3 regions of the Priestia aryabhattai genome follow, and region 2 is predicted to be linked to each of the others. Evidence: riboswitches for the same ligand, from Rfam matches in the RefSeq annotation. Region 2 holds a riboswitch; each other region holds the start of a gene.
The links. A riboswitch is a leader RNA that binds a small molecule or an ion and turns the genes downstream of it on or off. The one in region 2 is predicted to bind ZMP and ZTP.

Region 1: it holds a riboswitch for ZMP and ZTP, as region 2 does, so the genes downstream of both, M3225_RS12170 (phosphoglycerate dehydrogenase) here and M3225_RS13570 (APC family permease) in region 2, are expected to answer to the same signal.
Region 3: it holds a riboswitch for ZMP and ZTP, as region 2 does, so the genes downstream of both, M3225_RS25760 (phosphoribosylaminoimidazolecarboxamide formyltransferase) here and M3225_RS13570 (APC family permease) in region 2, are expected to answer to the same signal.

What each region holds. Positions count from the first base shown of each region.
Region 1 covers NZ_JAMBOQ010000002.1:1,009,281-1,015,016, reverse strand. The annotation lists gene M3225_RS12180 (tubby C-terminal domain-like protein) at 1-174, shown strand, start outside; gene htpG (molecular chaperone HtpG) at 205-2,082, opposite strand; ZMP/ZTP riboswitch at 2,293-2,371, shown strand; gene M3225_RS12170 (phosphoglycerate dehydrogenase) at 2,541-3,740, shown strand; gene M3225_RS12165 (hypothetical protein) at 3,878-4,342, shown strand; partial or broken gene M3225_RS12160 (SAM-dependent methyltransferase) at 4,365-4,667, shown strand; gene M3225_RS12155 (hypothetical protein) at 4,768-5,085, shown strand; gene M3225_RS12150 (hypothetical protein) at 5,079-5,348, shown strand; gene M3225_RS12145 (hypothetical protein) at 5,317-5,736, shown strand, end outside.
Region 2 covers NZ_JAMBOQ010000003.1:77,855-83,590, forward strand. The annotation lists gene M3225_RS13555 (sodium:solute symporter family protein) at 1-1,491, opposite strand, end outside; gene M3225_RS13560 (DUF3311 domain-containing protein) at 1,491-1,694, opposite strand; gene M3225_RS13565 (cupin domain-containing protein) at 2,070-2,669, opposite strand; ZMP/ZTP riboswitch at 3,054-3,132, shown strand; gene M3225_RS13570 (APC family permease) at 3,189-4,784, shown strand; gene M3225_RS13575 (hypothetical protein) at 4,962-5,204, shown strand; gene M3225_RS13580 (DUF5105 domain-containing protein) at 5,173-5,736, shown strand, end outside.
Region 3 covers NZ_JAMBOQ010000010.1:46,516-52,251, reverse strand. The annotation lists gene M3225_RS25780 (IS6 family transposase) at 1-271, opposite strand, end outside; gene M3225_RS25775 (winged helix-turn-helix transcriptional regulator) at 320-619, shown strand; gene M3225_RS25770 (cysteine hydrolase family protein) at 742-1,278, opposite strand; gene M3225_RS25765 (cysteine hydrolase family protein) at 1,527-2,105, shown strand; gene M3225_RS25760 (phosphoribosylaminoimidazolecarboxamide formyltransferase) at 2,236-3,375, opposite strand; ZMP/ZTP riboswitch at 3,451-3,529, opposite strand; gene M3225_RS25755 (ketoacyl-ACP synthase III) at 3,793-4,779, shown strand; partial or broken gene M3225_RS25750 (DUF3231 family protein) at 4,954-5,736, shown strand, end outside.

The sequences.
Region 1 (5,736 bases), on a different contig from region 2:
GAGGAAGTGTGTATTTTTAATCAAAAAAGAGAAAAAGTCGCAGAGTTTAAATCAGACCTTTTTCATTTCAAAGAAGGCAAGCACTCAATAAGAGTACTAGAAGAACTGCCGGCACCCATTTTTATCGCTTCTTACTATATAACTAATTTTATTATGCAATATATGTATATATAATCAGGCGCAGAATGTTTCTGCGCCTGATTATTATATCATAATTTTACAAATGTCATTTGTGAATTCAACGGGATCGTTAATGGATAAGCCTTCAATTAAAAGAGCTTGGTTATATAATAGATTTGTATAAAGGTCTAATTTCGCTTTATCATTTTCAAGTGCATCTTTTAAAGAAGCGAATACATCATGATGTACGTTAATTTCTAACACTTTTTCTGCTTTCACATGCTGATTGTCAGGCATAGCACTTAAAATTTTCTCCATTTCAATCGTTACTTCACCATCAGCTGATAAGCAAACGGGATGTGTTTTTAAACGTTTAGACGCGCGCACATCTCCTACTTTTCCTGCCAAAGCTTTTTTCATATAGTCAAATAGCTCTTTATTCTCTTTTTCCTCAGACTCATTGAGCTGTTCTTCTTCTGCTTCAATCCCTAAGTCACTGCTTGAAACAGATTTAAATTCTTTTTCTTCGTACGTCATTAACATTTTAATCGCAAATTCATCGATATCTTCTGTAAAATATAGAATTTCGTATCCTCTATCTGCAACCAATTCTGCTTGAGGAAGCTTTTCAATTCGGTCGTATGATTCGCCTGATGCATAATAGATATACTTTTGATCCTCAGGCATGCGCGATACATACTCGTCTAATGTCACCAGCTTTTTCTCTGTAGAAGAATAGAATAAAAGCAGGTCTTTTAATACATCTTTGTTGCTTCCGAAGTCACTGTAAACACCATACTTCAGCTGGCGACCAAATGATTCATAAAACTTCTCGTACTTTTCACGTTCGTTTTTAAGCAAGCTTTTTAATTCATTTTTAATTTTCTTGCCGATGTTTTTGGCAATTAGCTGAAGCTGGCGATCTTGCTGCAAAATTTCACGCGAAATATTAAGAGATAAATCTTCAGAATCTACCATACCTTTCACGAAGCTAAAGTAGTCCGGAAGAAGATCTGCACATTTATTCATAATTAATACGCCGTTTGAATAAAGCTCAAGTCCTTTTTCAAATTCTTTTGAGTAGTAATCAAACGGAATATTTTCTGGAATAAATAAAATGGCATTGTAGCGAATTGTCCCATCTACATTAATGTGAAGGTGAGTGAGCGGTTTATCAAACCCGTAGCGCTTTTCTGAATAAAACTGCTCATAGTCTTCTGGAGTCAATTCATTTTTATTTTTCTTCCAGATCGGTACCATGCTGTTGATAACTTGTTCTTCTGTATAATCTTCTAGCTCGTTATCATCGTCTTCTTTAGGGCGTTTTTCCGTTATGTCCATTTTAATGGGGTAGCGGATAAAGTCTGAATACTTTTTAATGATTGCTTTTAAACGATATTCTTCTAGATACTCATCATATGTTTCATCTTCTGTATTTTCTTTGATTTTTAAAATGATTTGAGTTCCAACCGTTTCTTTTTCACAGAGTTCAATCGTATAACCATCAGCCCCAGTAGATTCCCATTTATAGGCTTCATCGCTGCCTAATGCTTTACTAATTACGGTTACGACATCTGCTACCATAAACGCTGCGTAAAATCCAACGCCGAATTGGCCAATAATCGTGTGCCCGTCCTTTGTTTCATTTTCATTTTTAAAAGCAAGAGAACCGCTTCTGGCAATTGTTCCTAAGCTGCTTTCAAGCTCTTCTTGAGTCATACCAATTCCAGTATCCGCAATCGTTAAGGTACGGTTAGTTTTATCTGGTGTTACTTTTATGTAGTAGCTTTCTTTGTTAAAACGCAAGGAGTCGTCTGTTAAGGCTTTGTAATAAATTTTATCGATTGCATCGCTCGAATTTGATAGAAGTTCTCTCAAAAATACTTCTTTTTGAGAATAGATGGAGTTAATCATCATCTCCAATAATCGCTTTGATTCGGCTTTAAATTCTTTTTTTGACATAAGAAGTTCTCCTTTCCATATAGGGCTTATAAGATAATTAGCACTTGAGTTAAGAGAGTGCTAATCACTCTTCTTGTTTAACATGTATTGGGGTATTTGTCAATATATTAGGAGGTCTCTTACAGGGATTTAAAATTAGACTGAAAAAAGCAAACTTTTAAAAAAAGGTTGAACGTTCCGAAAGAGTTTGCTAGAATATACTTAATTTCAAAGACTATATGTGACTGGCGAAACGCGGATAACCGTGAGGAAGCATATAGTGACGTAGCCGTTCGCCTGGGCAGAGGTAAGGGATTAATACATATCTCTTACCTCTTTCTGTTTAGGGGGAGAGGATATAGAAGTTACCAAACATGTAGGTTAAAAAACCAGACTTTTAAAAAAATTTAAAAATGAAGTTCCTTTATCCAAGGGTAAAAACATGTAAAACTACGATGATAATCAGAGGAGAGTACAAAATGAGCACATTAACATTAGAGAAAGTACAAACAATCAAAACGTTAAACAACATTGCACAAAAAGGTCTAAATGTTTTTAATCAAGAAGGTTATCAAATTGACAACGACAGCGCAAATCCAGATGCTATTGTCGTGCGTAGCTTTAACATGCATAGCATGGCATTTGACCAAAATTTAAAGGCTATTGCACGAGCTGGAGCAGGGGTTAATAATATTCCGGTGGACGCTTGCACGGAGCAAGGTATCGTTGTATTTAATACGCCAGGAGCTAATGCAAACGCAGTAAAAGAAATGGTTTTAACTACGATTATGGCTTCTTCTCGTAACTTATTTGCTGGAGTTGAATGGACAAAAGGCTTAGATGGCCAAGGTGATCAAATTCCTAAGTTAGTTGAAGCAGGTAAAAAACAGTTTGTTGGAAAAGAAATCAAAGGTAAAACATTAGGCGTTATTGGTTTAGGTGCAATTGGTGCTCTTGTAGCAAACGACGCGCTTGATTTAGATATGGATGTAATTGGTTTTGATCCATTCATTTCTGTTAATACAGCTTGGAATTTGTCTCGCAATGTACAGCGTGCAATGTCTCTAGAAGAACTATTTGCAGCATCTGACTATATTACTGTTCACGTTCCATTAACGGATGATACAAAAGGTGTTTTCAATAAAGAAACGTTCAGCATCATGAAACCAGATGTTCATATTTTAAACTTCTCACGCGGTGAGCTTGTAAATGAAGAAGATATGAAAGCTGCTCTTGAAAGTGGAAAAGTTGGTCGATACATTACAGATTTCCCAAATCAAAATGTCTTGAACATGAAAAATGTTGTGCCAATTCCTCATTTAGGGGCATCAACTCAAGAATCAGAAGAGAACTGTGCGGTAATGGCAGCACGTCAAGTAAAGAATTTCTTAGAAACAGGAAATGTTAAAAACTCAGTGAACTTCCCGAATACGTCTCTTCCTTACACTGGGAAAAAACGCGTAGCTGCTTTCCATCACAATGTGCCAAATATGGTAGGACAAATTACGCAAGTGTTCTCAAACTACAATTTAAACATTGCAGATATGGTGAACAGAAGCCGCGGTGAATACGCGTATACAATGATCGATATTGACAATCAAGTAAGTGACGAGATTGTGCCTGAGCTAGAAGAAAAAATTGGTCAGATTGAAGGAATTGTTACAATTCGTATTATCTAATTTGGTTACCATCATTTTATAAGTGTTTCAGCCCTAACTTTTCTAAGTTAGGGCTGTTTTTGCATATTGTTTATCCTCATATCTCTTACCTCATTCCCATAGCATATAGAAATACCGTTTCTAAAGAGGTGAGCGTTTTGTCAGGAGAACTGATAGGAATTTTAATTGGGTCACTTATCGCTCTGGCAGGAACATTTATTACCTCTGTCGTAGCTGTAGTGATGTCGAAAGAGCAATACAAACAAGAACTTCGCAAAACATTTATCCAAAAGAAAGTCGATGCCTATACTCACGTGTGTCAAGTTATTCTAGCGATAAAAAATGATTTACTTACAAAAACCGTTTCTTCAGCCGGCTTAAACTGGACGGCTCAGTCGATTAACAAATTAGCAGATGTATGTATCACGGAAGGACTATGGCTCGATGAAGAAGACAGTAAAAAGTTAGAGGTTCTGCAAAAGCAGCTTTCAAAGTTTGTATTTGATGAAATAGAACTGTCTAGTCGTGATATTCTCACAACCTGTTATGAAATTATTGATTATTGTGAAAAAAAGATAAGAGTTTTTCATTTTATGACTTTGAAAGAAGAAAGAAATAAATGATTATAGAAGAAGGAGTACTAGTATGGATGTTTTAAAACATAATAAAAAAGCATGGGATTATAAAGTGATGGAACAATCCATTTATACACGACCGGTAGACGAAAAAACCATTAAGGAAAGTAAAAACGGCAAATGGGAAATTACCGTTACCACTCACAAACACGTGCCGAAAAACTGGCTTCCAAAGTCAATAAAAGGATTAAAAATTCTGTGTTTAGCATCTGGAGGCGGCCAGCAAGGACCTATTTTAGCAGCCGCGGGAGCCGATGTAACCGTTATGGATTTATCTGAAAATCAGTTGAAGCAAGATAAAATCGTAGCACAATGAGACAATCTTCACCTTAAAACAGTAGCCGGAAATTACAACTACCGCTAGCACGGTATATCTTTCGGTTAGAGCCACTAACAGAAATAGTGCAAGTGGAATGTTTTCCTTTGCTCAACCAATGTTAGCTCTAGAGTCAGTAGCAAAACCATTTAAACCACGTAACCCATCATACTTATATGCTGAAACAATTCTTCGAGGGTTAAATAATTTAAATGATGTGTTATATCAAAATGATGGGAACTGGAAGGTATTAAAGAAGTGGGAAGAAGTTTTACTGGATGGAACTAACCCTTGGGCATGGCATGTTGATTTTGTGGGATACAAAGTTATAAAAGTAGCAGATGCTTTTGGCCCTATTACCACATCAACTAATACTTCTATTTATCAAGTAACAAATCATTTAGGGCCTTGTTAAAGAAATTAACTACCAGTGGTGATTTAGACTTAAATAATGCAGCCGCTTGGTTTGGAAATATCACAGGGACTGCAGGAAAAGCAGATATAATATTAACAGTACCAGACACTTTAACAGGTTGGGCTGACTCATACACACCAACATCTGATGAGATTAAAGCTTATTTTAATGGTTGGAAAGTAAAAACAGTTGATGGGTCTAATAAGCCTACGGCATGGGTTTCTGTCATCGATGGAAAAGATACGCCAACTCAAAACACTTGATTATGTAAAAACAAATAAGACGGCTGATTATACATGTTATCGCCTTTTTTATCAACTTTCTTCGCCTCAAGTCATTGATATTACTGATAAGGTTGAGGGTGCATTGAATGTAAATGGACAAACACAAGCCTCTTTAGATAGTGGTGTTGTAGTAAGAGAGAAAATTATTCCCAAAGCTGACGGTTTAGGCAAGTATCGTATCAATAGCAAGTATTTGGAAGATAGTACTTTAACGAATAAAGTCTCAAAAATTCTTAGTATTATACAAAATAATGTAGACGATACAAAGAACTGGGAGTTCCGAAATAATAGTGACGGCGGAAATACTAATGGTGCGTTGTGGGTTCGAATTTCAGCCGATAAATTTAATTCAAATGCAAACTACTAT
Region 2 (5,736 bases):
TTTCTTTAATTCAGTTTGCGGAGTGCCTTTAGAAAATAATGTTTCTTTCACGCCATTTGTTGCTGCTTTGGTTTTTGCAGCAAAGATTGGATTTAAAATAACAACTACGAGTAAGTTAGATAATAATCCCCAGAACCCTTCATAAAGGCCAAATGAATTTCCTGTTGCATGGACGGTAAACGTTACAACCAACCCTACTACTAATCCAGCAATCGTACTTTCTTTCGATTGATTTCTCCAAAACAGGCTGATGACGATAGCAGGGAAGATTTGTACCATACCAGATACCCCTAGTAACTGTAGGGAAACAAGTGCTTGAGGGAATAATAAACCGAATAAAAGTGCCAGTCCGATAACAACGAAAACCATAGAACGAGTAACCATTGTTAATGTTTTACCCTGTACATTTGGATTAATTAAATCTCTAAATATATTATTTGCAAACAAGTTAGACGCTCCGATAGCCATGATAGAACATGGAATTAATGAAGCAAGAGCAATCGTTGCATAAGCTAACCCTTGGCCAATACCGCCATATGAATATTGAATTAAGGTTAATAATGCTAATCTAGGATCCGTTGTATCTTGAGGTAATACTTGATAAGCAATAAATCCTAAAAAGATGACTAGAATTAAAACAATATTGTAAAGCGGTAAGAAAATAGCATTTTTACGAAGCGAATCTGCACTTTTAGCAGTGAAAACACCTGTAGCAGCGTGGGCCCACATGAATAAAGCTAAAGCAGATACGAGTGATGCTGTAATAAACCATGGAATGCCTTTAGGTCCTTGTGTTGGGATCGTTAATAGCTGCGGTGCATCCTTTGCAACATTGTCGATCATGTTGCCCCAGCTTCCAAAATGCATAATTGGCAGAGAAACAACCATAAATAACATAATCGCCCATACTAAAATATCTTTAATAATTGCCGTATATGTGGGACCTTTAATTCCGCTGAAAAAGGTATAAAGAGCCACAAGAAAGAATGAAAGAATAACAACAGCTTTTACGTTAATGTAGCCAGTTCCTGCAACACGAAGAGTATCTTGAATACCGCTAAGCTGAAGATCAATATAGGGAATAAGCATCAATACACCTACTATGGCAATTAAAGAGGAGAGAAATTTACTACTAAAACGTTCTCTAGCATAATCAGCAAGCGTAGTAAGTTTGTGCTTTTTAGCAACAGTCCAAAGCTTTGGAAGAAAAAAGTATGAAATTAAAAAGGCTAAAACAGAGTAAGGAATGGCAAAAAATGCAATGCTTCCTCCCTGATAAGCTGTACTTGTAAGACCTAGGAATGTATAAGCAGTATATAAATCTGCTCCTACTAAAAGCCAGACGAGCAGGCTTCCAAAACGTCTTCCGCCTACAGCCCACTCTTCAACTGAGCTTCTAGATGATTTGTCACGTCCCGCTATAAAGCCAATCGCGATAACGACAAGAACAATTGCTGATGTGATTAAAAGTGCGGTTAAATTTCCTTGCATTATTCAATGTCCCCCCAAGATTTTTGTAAACGATAAATGATAAATGTACACACAGGCGTTAAGAAGACCCATAAAAATAACCATAAATGCAAAAGAGGTAATCCAAAAATAATTGGATGAATGTTATTTACAAAAGGTAAAAAAGCGAATTGAGCAATAAATGGAACGATAAATAAAATAAAAATTATGAATTTTCTGTTCAATTTTACTCCTCCTACTAAAATTTATCTAACAATGTTCACTATGATAGCAAGTCTGACATGGTAAAGCAATAAGTTTTTTGAAAATTTCGTTATAACCTATGAAAATTTTTTTAGAAAAACAAAAAAGAGCTTATGATGAGAGTATATTCGAAATGATTATGGAAGAAAAAAAGGGGATAATCTAAGCGAAGTTGCTCTTGAAGCAAAAAGAGAACGGAAAAGAAGAAATTTAGTTTTTGCAGAGAAGTTTTTGTTTCTTTGATGAGATAAAGTATATTGCTATTGCATCATAAGAAAAGAATTTGTATGTTCAAAAAGAGATTCATGGAAGGAATAAAACAGAGCAAATAAAAAAACTAGACAATAAGTGCTTGTCTAGTTCCACCACTCTGTCAATGGTCCTTTGTCGCCATAAACAGGATCTGTTGTAGGAATAGGTACTTGTGCAATTTCATCAAATACGTGAGGGCGATCAGTTTGTTTTCCTGTTCGTAAATTGTAATCCATGCCTTCTGGATAAGCTCCAACCACTTTAAAATCAGCAGTTGATTGGAGACGCATATGCCCTGTTCCTGCAGGAAGTACGAGCACATCGCCAGCATGCACCACAATATTTTCCCCCATATGTCCACCTAGTTTTAAGCGCGCAGATCCGCTAATTACACCTAGTGCTTCATGAGAATTGCTGTGGTAATGGTGAAAATCATGTATGCCGCCTACCCAGCTGTTTTTCCAGTTGTGAGAATTAAAAATGCTCTCCACTTTCTCTTTCTTACTAATAAATACGTGTTCATACAACAAAACTGGAAGACGAGGGTGATTTGGAATGGTTCCGTCGTCATCAAAATAAAGAACTTTTACATTTGCATAATTCATAAGCATCCCTCTAACAATCTTTTTTCGTAATTTTCCCTGTTTTTTGCTTGCGTAAACAGAGAAGTTTGCTCGAAGTACTTCATTAGTTGCGAAGTGCATGATATGTAGGTTTTAACGTTTTCAAAAAAAAGTCTCCCACTTCAAACGTCGCTAAGTGGTGGGCAGTTCACTTTAGTATCTTTTCTTCATATTGTATATAAGTAAAGGGCCTAGTGCAAGAATTCTATAGATATATAGCTGTTAATTCATGTTTTGTAAATAAGTAATATATATTAGTATAACTTATGAGAGGGAATTCGTTCGTGGAGTAAAAGAACCGAATAATAAGAAAGTTAGGATTTTGGATCATTTTTGTGATGTATAAAAGGTTTTTAGATATTGAATTCTTAATTTTACGAATAATTTATTATTTTTAGAAAATTAATGTAAGTATTTTTGTGTATTGAGTAATGGTGATCAATGTTATATACTAATAAAAAATATATTCCTATATGTGACTGGCGCAACATGGATGACCATGGGGGAGCATATAGCGTATAAGCCGCGCGCCTGGGCAAACACTTGAGAAAATTTCGCAAGTGTTTTTTTTATTTTCCTAGGGAAGAGGGGTAGATTTGGATGAGCAATATGCAAAGGAAGATGGGAACATTTGCATTAACCATGACAGGAATAGGTTCGATTATTGGTTCCGGATGGCTGTTTGGAGCATGGAAAGCAGCTCAAATTGCGGGACCCGCGGCTATTTTTTCATGGGTTATTGGAATGGTGGTTATCTTGACTATTGCCCTATCATATGCTGAACTGGGCGCGATGTTTCCACAAGCAGGGGGGATGGTTAAATACCCTCAGTATTCACACGGATCATTTATTGGGTTTTTGGCTGCTTGGGCTAACTGGATTTCAATAGCTTCAACGATAACAGTGGAAGCTATTGCATCTGTACAATATATGAGTACGTGGCCGTGGAAATGGGCTCGCTGGACTCATGAATTAGTAGACAATGGCATTTTAACGTCTAAGGGGTTGGCAGTTGCGTCTTTGTTATTATTCGTTTATTTTTTTGTGAACTATTGGACGGTAAATCTCTTTGCCAAAGCCAATTCATTTATTACGATTGTTAAATTAATTATTCCTGGTTTGACGGCAGGGGCTTTATTTTTTTCTGGTTTTCATAGCGGGAACTTTTCAAGTGAGCATGGGGTAGCACCTTACGGGTGGGCAAGTGTTTTAACTGCAGTGGCAACATCAGGTATTGTGTTTGCATTTAATGGGTTTCAAAGTCCAGTAAATATGGCAGGAGAAGCAAAATCACCTAATAAATCGATTCCGATAGCTGTAATTGGTTCAATTTTTATTGCTGGAATTGTATATATTATATTGCAAATAGTTTTTATCGGAGCAGTAAGTCCGTCGTCAATTGCTGATGGATGGAATCATTTGAATTTTAATTCTCCTTTTGCTGATTTAGCGATTGCGCTTGGAATTAACTGGCTGACAATTGTGTTATACGCAGACGCATTTGTTTCTCCTTCCGGCACAGGTGCTACATATACGGCAACTACTTCTAGAATGTTATACGGGATGCAACAAAATGGATATTTGCCAAAGATATTTGGTACTCTTCATCCACTTTACAATGTCCCGCGCCCAGCTATGTGGCTAAATTTAGCAGCCTGCTTTTTGTTTCTCTTTTTATTTAGAGGATGGGGTGTCTTAGCAGAAGTGATCTCAGTAGCGACGCTTATCTCTTATATTATGGGTCCTGTAGCGCTTATAACATTAAGAAAAACGGCTTCACACTTTTACCGTCCATTTTATTTAAAAGGAGCATCAATTATTGCGCCATGCGGCTTCGTTTTTGCTTCCTTGACGCTTTACTGGGCAAGGTGGCCTCTTACAGGTGAAGTGATCTTTATTATGGCAATTGGCCTGCCTGTTTATTTTTATTACCAAGCGAAAAATAAATGGGTGGGCTTTAAAAAAGAATTTTTAACCGGGGCTTGGATGCTTATCTATTTAGCGTGCATGATTTTTATTTCCTACATAGGAAGCGAAAAATTTGGAGGCAAAAATATTTTGCCTTTCGGATGGGATATGCTAGTGATTGCTTGCGTATCATTAGCTTTTTATTACTGGGGAATTAAAAGTGGCAAATCCAATCGATATATGAAGGAAGCTGAACAAATCAATCAAGAAAATTTTCAATCTAAATAAAAAAATACGAGCCGGTGCTCGTGTTTTTTTATTTATTTATATGAGTGGAGAATTTAGACTTGGTTTTTATCAAAATATTGTAAAAAATATAGATTTTAAGGTTTAAGGATTTACACAGAGGGAACCTTTATTTGGGGTAAAGTTCTAAAAAAACAAAATAAAGGGGATCAGGCAGCTGTGAAAAAAATGAATGTTTTGGCTTTGGTTTTTGTACTTATGCTAGTATTAGCGGCTTGTAACAGTTCTAAGGAAACGGGAGGATCCACTTCGGCTAAAAATAAGGTGATTGAAGCATCCATTGACAGCGCTTCTTATATTTTAGTAGATAGTGATGAAGGAGCTACAAGTGAAGAAAAAGGGCTATTGAAAGTTGATTTGAAAGTGAAAAATGTCTCCAAAAACAGGAGTGAACAGTCGTGAGCTTGGACTAGAAAGCAGTGCATCTGACAAGATTGGCGCTGGAAAGCAAAAAAATTTAACGTTTGTCTTTGAAGTCAAAAAAGATAAAAAATACAAAATTGGGCTTCAGCCAACATCATCTGATTATGATGAAGAAATTGACGAAGTAACATTAACGCTGAATACGAAGAAATACGCGAAAAGCTATAATAAGCTGCAAGACCCAGCAAAAGCTCTGCAAGCTTATACAGAAGTTCTTTACTTAAACAAAGAAAATGTAGACTATGATAAATATGTAACAGCAGACAAAACAGCTGTCATAGAAGAACAGAAAAAAGCGTTTAACGAGGAATTAAAAGGTGCGTTTTCTAACAGTTTAACCGACAAAGCAAAAAAAGATTTTTTTAACATGTATAAAGATGTTTTAAAAGAAAAAGCAAGCGTGAAGACAAAGGTGATTGCGAATGCAAATAATAAAGCCGTAGTAGAAGTGGAGTACACTACCGTTAATTTATCAGACTTATATTCATACGTATCGCAGCTTAAGCGAGCA
Region 3 (5,736 bases), on a different contig from region 2:
ACATCCATTGACCTTTTACCTTAATATACGTTTCATCCACTCTCCAGGAATCATTGATTAGCTTAAGGTGCCGCCGTACTCGTTCATCTAGTTCAGGACCATACTGATGAACCCAACGCATAATCGTTGTATGAGCAATCGATAATCCGCGTTCTTCCATCATCTCTACTATATCACGAAAACTGAGGTTGTACCGTAGGTACCATCTCACGGTTAATAAAATAAGATCAGGTTGATAATGTTTCCATTTGAATAGATTTTGCTTTTTCATACTAATCGCATCCCCTTTTTTAGAGTACTAGTATCAGTATGTCCAAGTTTGGAAGGTTACTTGCATATATTTTTTAATTTTCGCACCAGAACCAGAGAACTTTTTACTGGACCAAAACGTTTTGGGGAAATACAAAAATCTTTAAAAGGAGTAAGCCCTCGAACTCTTTCTTTACGTTTAAAGGAACTACATGATGAGGAAATTATTACACGTAAAATATATTCAGAGATACCTCCTCATGTAGAATACTCTCTTACTGATAAAGGAAAAACGATACGTCCAATATTCGAAGCAATGAAAGAATGGGGAAATACCTGGGATGTGTTAGGTATTAGAGAAAGGGAATAAATTCTTTTTAGTTGCTAAACCTTATGTATAGCATATTCAATCTTAGTTAACGTAATCAGCGATCTAGGAATAAAAAACAGCCTGTTAAAGGCTGTTTTTCCTTTAAAAAGTTTTTTATTAGCTTAAAATATAACTTCGTTTACTTCTTTTAATGTAACAAATCTGCCACCCAGCATATTATTATGATGTTCTACTATTTTAGAAGCTGGAAGTACAGCCGTATCAAATGTGCTATGGGCATCTTTTACTAAGATATTCTCTTTATAACCTAAGCTATATGCTCTTCTACAAGTAGTATCTAAACAAAATTCAGTTTGCATGCCTGCAATAACTAATTTTCCGATTTCAAGTTCCTGAAGTTTTTTATGTAAAGTTGTTTGATAAAATGCGTCCCAAGAAGATTTTTGAATAACTGTGTCTGTTGGTAGGGGGCGAACATCCCGATGGATTTCCCATGTGACTTTTCCTTCACTAAGCATACTATCGGAACTGGGGTCTGTATGCTGTATATAGATAATTGGTATATTAGATTTGTGCGCTTTTTCTCTTAGAGAAGTAATATTTTTAAGTATTTGCTGTTCATTCCATAAAGATCCACCTTCATAAGAAAACATAATGTTTTGAACATCTACAAGCAACAAAGCCATTTTTTTACTCATTTCATTTTATCCCCCTATTAATTTTCGTGGTAAAAAATTCAAAATAATATTATATCAAATTAAAATCTTATATTATATAGCTTGAACTTACGTAATCTATCCTTCTTCGAAGTGTATATGATATGCACCAATAGAAAATATAATACTGCTTTTAGGAAGTTTATATGCTTAAATAAAATTCTTATTTTTAATTCACCAAGCTAACATAAATGTTAAAATATGTAGAAAAGAGTGGAGGAGAATTACATATGAGAAAAGATTTTAGCAATACGGCTTTAATTATTATCGATGTTCAAAGGGCTTTTGAAGATGAAAAGTGGGGGATAAGAAATAACCTAAACGCTGAAGACAATATTCAAGTGCTTTTAAAGACATGGAGAGAAAAGAAATACCCAATTATACATATTCAGCACTTATCTAATAACGACCATTCGATTTTTCATCCTAATAAACCAACCTCAGATTTTAAAGATGTTGCAGTCCCAGCTGAAAATGAACCTATCTTTAAAAAGAAAGTAAATAGTGCATTTATAGGAACTGGACTCGAAAAACATTTAAAAGAAAACCAAATAGAAAAGGTTGTAATAGTAGGGTTAACAACTCCACACTGTGTCTCAACTACTACTCGAATGAGTGGTAATTTAGGATTTGAAACGTACTTAGTATCAGATGCAACAGCTGCATTTGCAATAAAAGGGGCAGATAATACGTATTATTCAGCTGAACAAATACATAATGTTTCATTAGCTACTTTAGACAATGAGTTTGCTACAGTTTTAACCACAAAAGAATTAATCCAAAATTTAGCCGAAGAAATAAAGGCTTAATACTTTTGCTTTAACTATATACAATATACAGAGTTAGTTAACGAAACACAAATTATTGGAAAGGTCATAAAGGAGCCAGTTCCCTTATAAGGTCTTGGCTCTTTTGGGTTAATTACATTTAATTCATAGCTCAATGATGGAATACACGTATGCCTAAATGCGCCATAATCATTCCATATTCATTTGCTGCCCGTGTAACCTGTTCATCTCGTAAAGAATTGCCTGTTTGAACCACATATTTAACGCCACTCTGAGCCGCACGATCTATATTATCACGAAACGGTAAAAAAGCATCAGATGCATAAGAAACGTCTTTTAACCTTTTTAGCCATTCTTGTTTTTCACTCTTACTTAGCCTAGCAGGGACCTCTTCAAAACATCGTTTCCATTGTTCGTTTTCCATCTCAGTAATATCATCATTCAGCCATCCATCAATTGCATTATTCACTTCTACACGAGAAATGCCTTCTCTGAACTTCATGTTAAGGGCTCTTGGATGTTGTCTTAACCACCATTTATCAGCTTTTTCAGCTGCCAACCTTGTACAATGAATACGGGACTGTTGTCCAGCACCAATTCCAATCGTTTGGCCATCTAAGACGAAGCAAATAGAGTTTGATTGTGTATATTTCAATGTAATAAGAGCAACAAGAAGGTCCCTCTTTGCATTATCAGGCATAACAGATTGAGTCGTAACAATATGATTAAAAACTTCTTTCCCAATCTGTACCTCATTTCTTTCTTGTTCTAAAGTAATTCCAAATACCGTTCTTTTTTCAATTGGATCTGGTACATAGTTTGGATCAATCTCTAAGATTAAATATTTTCCTTTCTTTTTCTGCTTTAAAATCTCTAGTGCTTCTTGAGTGTAGCTTGGTGCAACAATCATATCAGAAACCTCTGTTTTGAGGAGATTAGCTGCAGTTATATCCACTTCATCACTAAAAGCAGCACAATCTCCAAACGAAGACATCCTATCTGTTCCACGCGCTCTTGTATAAGCAATAGCTAAAGGAGAGAGATCTACGCCTTCAACAAAATAGGATTCAGCAAGTGTCTCATTTAGTGGAGAGTACACAGCTGCGCCTGCTGGACTTACGTGTTTAAAAGATGCAGCTGCAGGTTGACCAGTAGCCTGTCGAAGCTCCCGGACCAGTTGAAAAGCGTTTAATGCATCTAGAAAGTTAATATAACTGGCTTCTCCATTTAAGATTTTAATAGGTGTGTTCTCAGCATTTTGAACTTTGGCTTTACTTTGATTTGGATTCATCCCGTATCGTCAACAAATTTCTTTCACTTAAAAATCTCCTTTCTAAATAAAAAAAGTATTTGAACATATGTTCAAATACTTTGCCCAGGCGTACGGCCGTTATCTATGTGCTTCCTCATGGTCCTCCATGTTTACGCCAGTAACACATAGTCTGTTTTATAAGAAAATTTTACATAATAATATCAATTTTAACAATATATTTAGCCAAATTTTTCTTTTTTTAATAATATATCATATACAGAGCTAGTTTCCATAAATAAATATTAAATAAGCCGTAGTCAGAATAGCAATACATATATGTCCTCTAAAAAACTCCAAATGTTATTTTACATTTTTTTCATATGAAATTATTGACTTTATTGGTACCTAGTACTAATATCAATTTATATATATTGGTATAAAAGAAAGGTGACTTTAATGAAATCAACTGCACGTATTACAGCAATAGGTACATACATACCTGAAAAAAGACTTACGAATGATGATTTAGAAAGAATTGTTGATACAAATGATGAATGGATTGTGCAGCGAACGGGCATGAGGGAAAGAAGAGTTGCAGGTGAAAACGAATATTCTTCTGACTTAGCTATTAAAGCCATTGAAAACTTAGTCGAGCAATATCAGAAAGAGTTGATTGATGTAGATTGTATTGTTGTTTCAACAACAACGCCTGACTATGCGTTTCCAAGTGTAGCCACTCAGATACAAGACTATTTCGACATTCCTCAAACAGGTGCTCTAGACTTCAACGCTACTTGTGCTGGCTTTACGTATGGATTACATATGGCAAACGGGTTTATTACATCTGGACTTCATCAGAAAGTTTTAGTCGTTACTGCAGAAACTTTATCAAAGGTTACAGATTATACAGATCGGACTACTTGCGTCTTATTTGGGGATGGAGCTGCGGCTGTTTTAGTGGAAAAAGACGCAGAGCATCCAAGCTTTATAGCTACTCACATTGGGACAAACGGAAAAGGAGGTAAACATGTATACCGTACGAATTTATCTACTACTATGCATGGACAACCTTTAAGTTCTAGTGGCAAGATGGTTCAAAACGGAAGAGAAGTGTATAAGTGGGCATCCCGAACAATTCCCTTAGGCATAGCAGAGTTATTAGAACAAGCAAATCTACAAAAGGATAAAGTGAATTGGTTTGTTCCACACAGTGCCAACTTACGAATGATTGAATCAATATGTGAAAGATCAGACTTTTCGCTAGATAAAACGTTAACTAGTGTCGAGTATATGGGAAATACCTCATCTGTTTCGATTCCATTAGCGTTACAAATAGGTATAAGTGAAGGTAAGTTGAAAAACGGAGATATCCTCTTACTTTATGGATTTGGAGGAGGTCTTACACATGCAGGACATATTATTAAATGGGATTTAACAAAGTAGTAATAATTCATGAAAAGCTCTTTTTTACTAATTAAAAGCTTTTCATTCTTCTATAAATTCATTATAAGTTAACATAAAACGTATTATGGGAAATTACATGCTGAAAATCTTTTTTGTTAAGAAAAAATTCATATCTATTAATAAATTAGTAAATATTATCCAAGAGGTGATATTTTGGATAAGAATAAATTAAAGCTTACATCTTCCGAAATAGGAACACTATGGGGAGAATATGTAAACGGAACGATGACAGATGTAGTAAATAGATATATGTTCTCTATTATTGAAGATGAGTCAATAAAGGCCATTTTTGAAGGTGCTATCAGAACCTTCGCAAAACAAAAAAACAAATTGTAGCTTTTATAGAAAACGAAGGGTTTCCAGTTCCAATTGGATTTACTGAGTCTGACCTTAATAAAAATACCAAGAGGTTGTTCACCGACATATTCTGCTTGAATTATTTACATATCATGACGTTACATGGCTTACTAGGACACACAACCTCATTAGGTGTTTCTGTCAGAGAAGACTTACGCCACTTTTACGATTCCTGTGATAATGATGCAAAAAGGATGTATCATCAAACGATTGAATTATTACTTGAAAAAGGGGATTTTCAGAGGGACCCTTATTTTTATCCTGCTGCGAATCCTGAATATATCTCTAGCCAGGATTTTACGGATGGTTTTTTCGGAAAAGGCAGACGTTTAACGGCAATAGAAATCATAAGTATTTCGTTCAACCTTAAAAAAAGCATTATGGCTAAAACTCTTTCTATTGGATTTAGTCAGGTCGCTCAATCAAAAGAAGTAAGAAAGTTTTTAGAGGATTCTGAGAAAACAGCTGATGATCAAATACAATCCTTTTCAAAAGTAATGCACGCAGATAATTTACCCGTCCCTAAATCATGGGAGACAGAAGTAACAACTTCAACAGACTCTCCTTTTTCTGATAAAT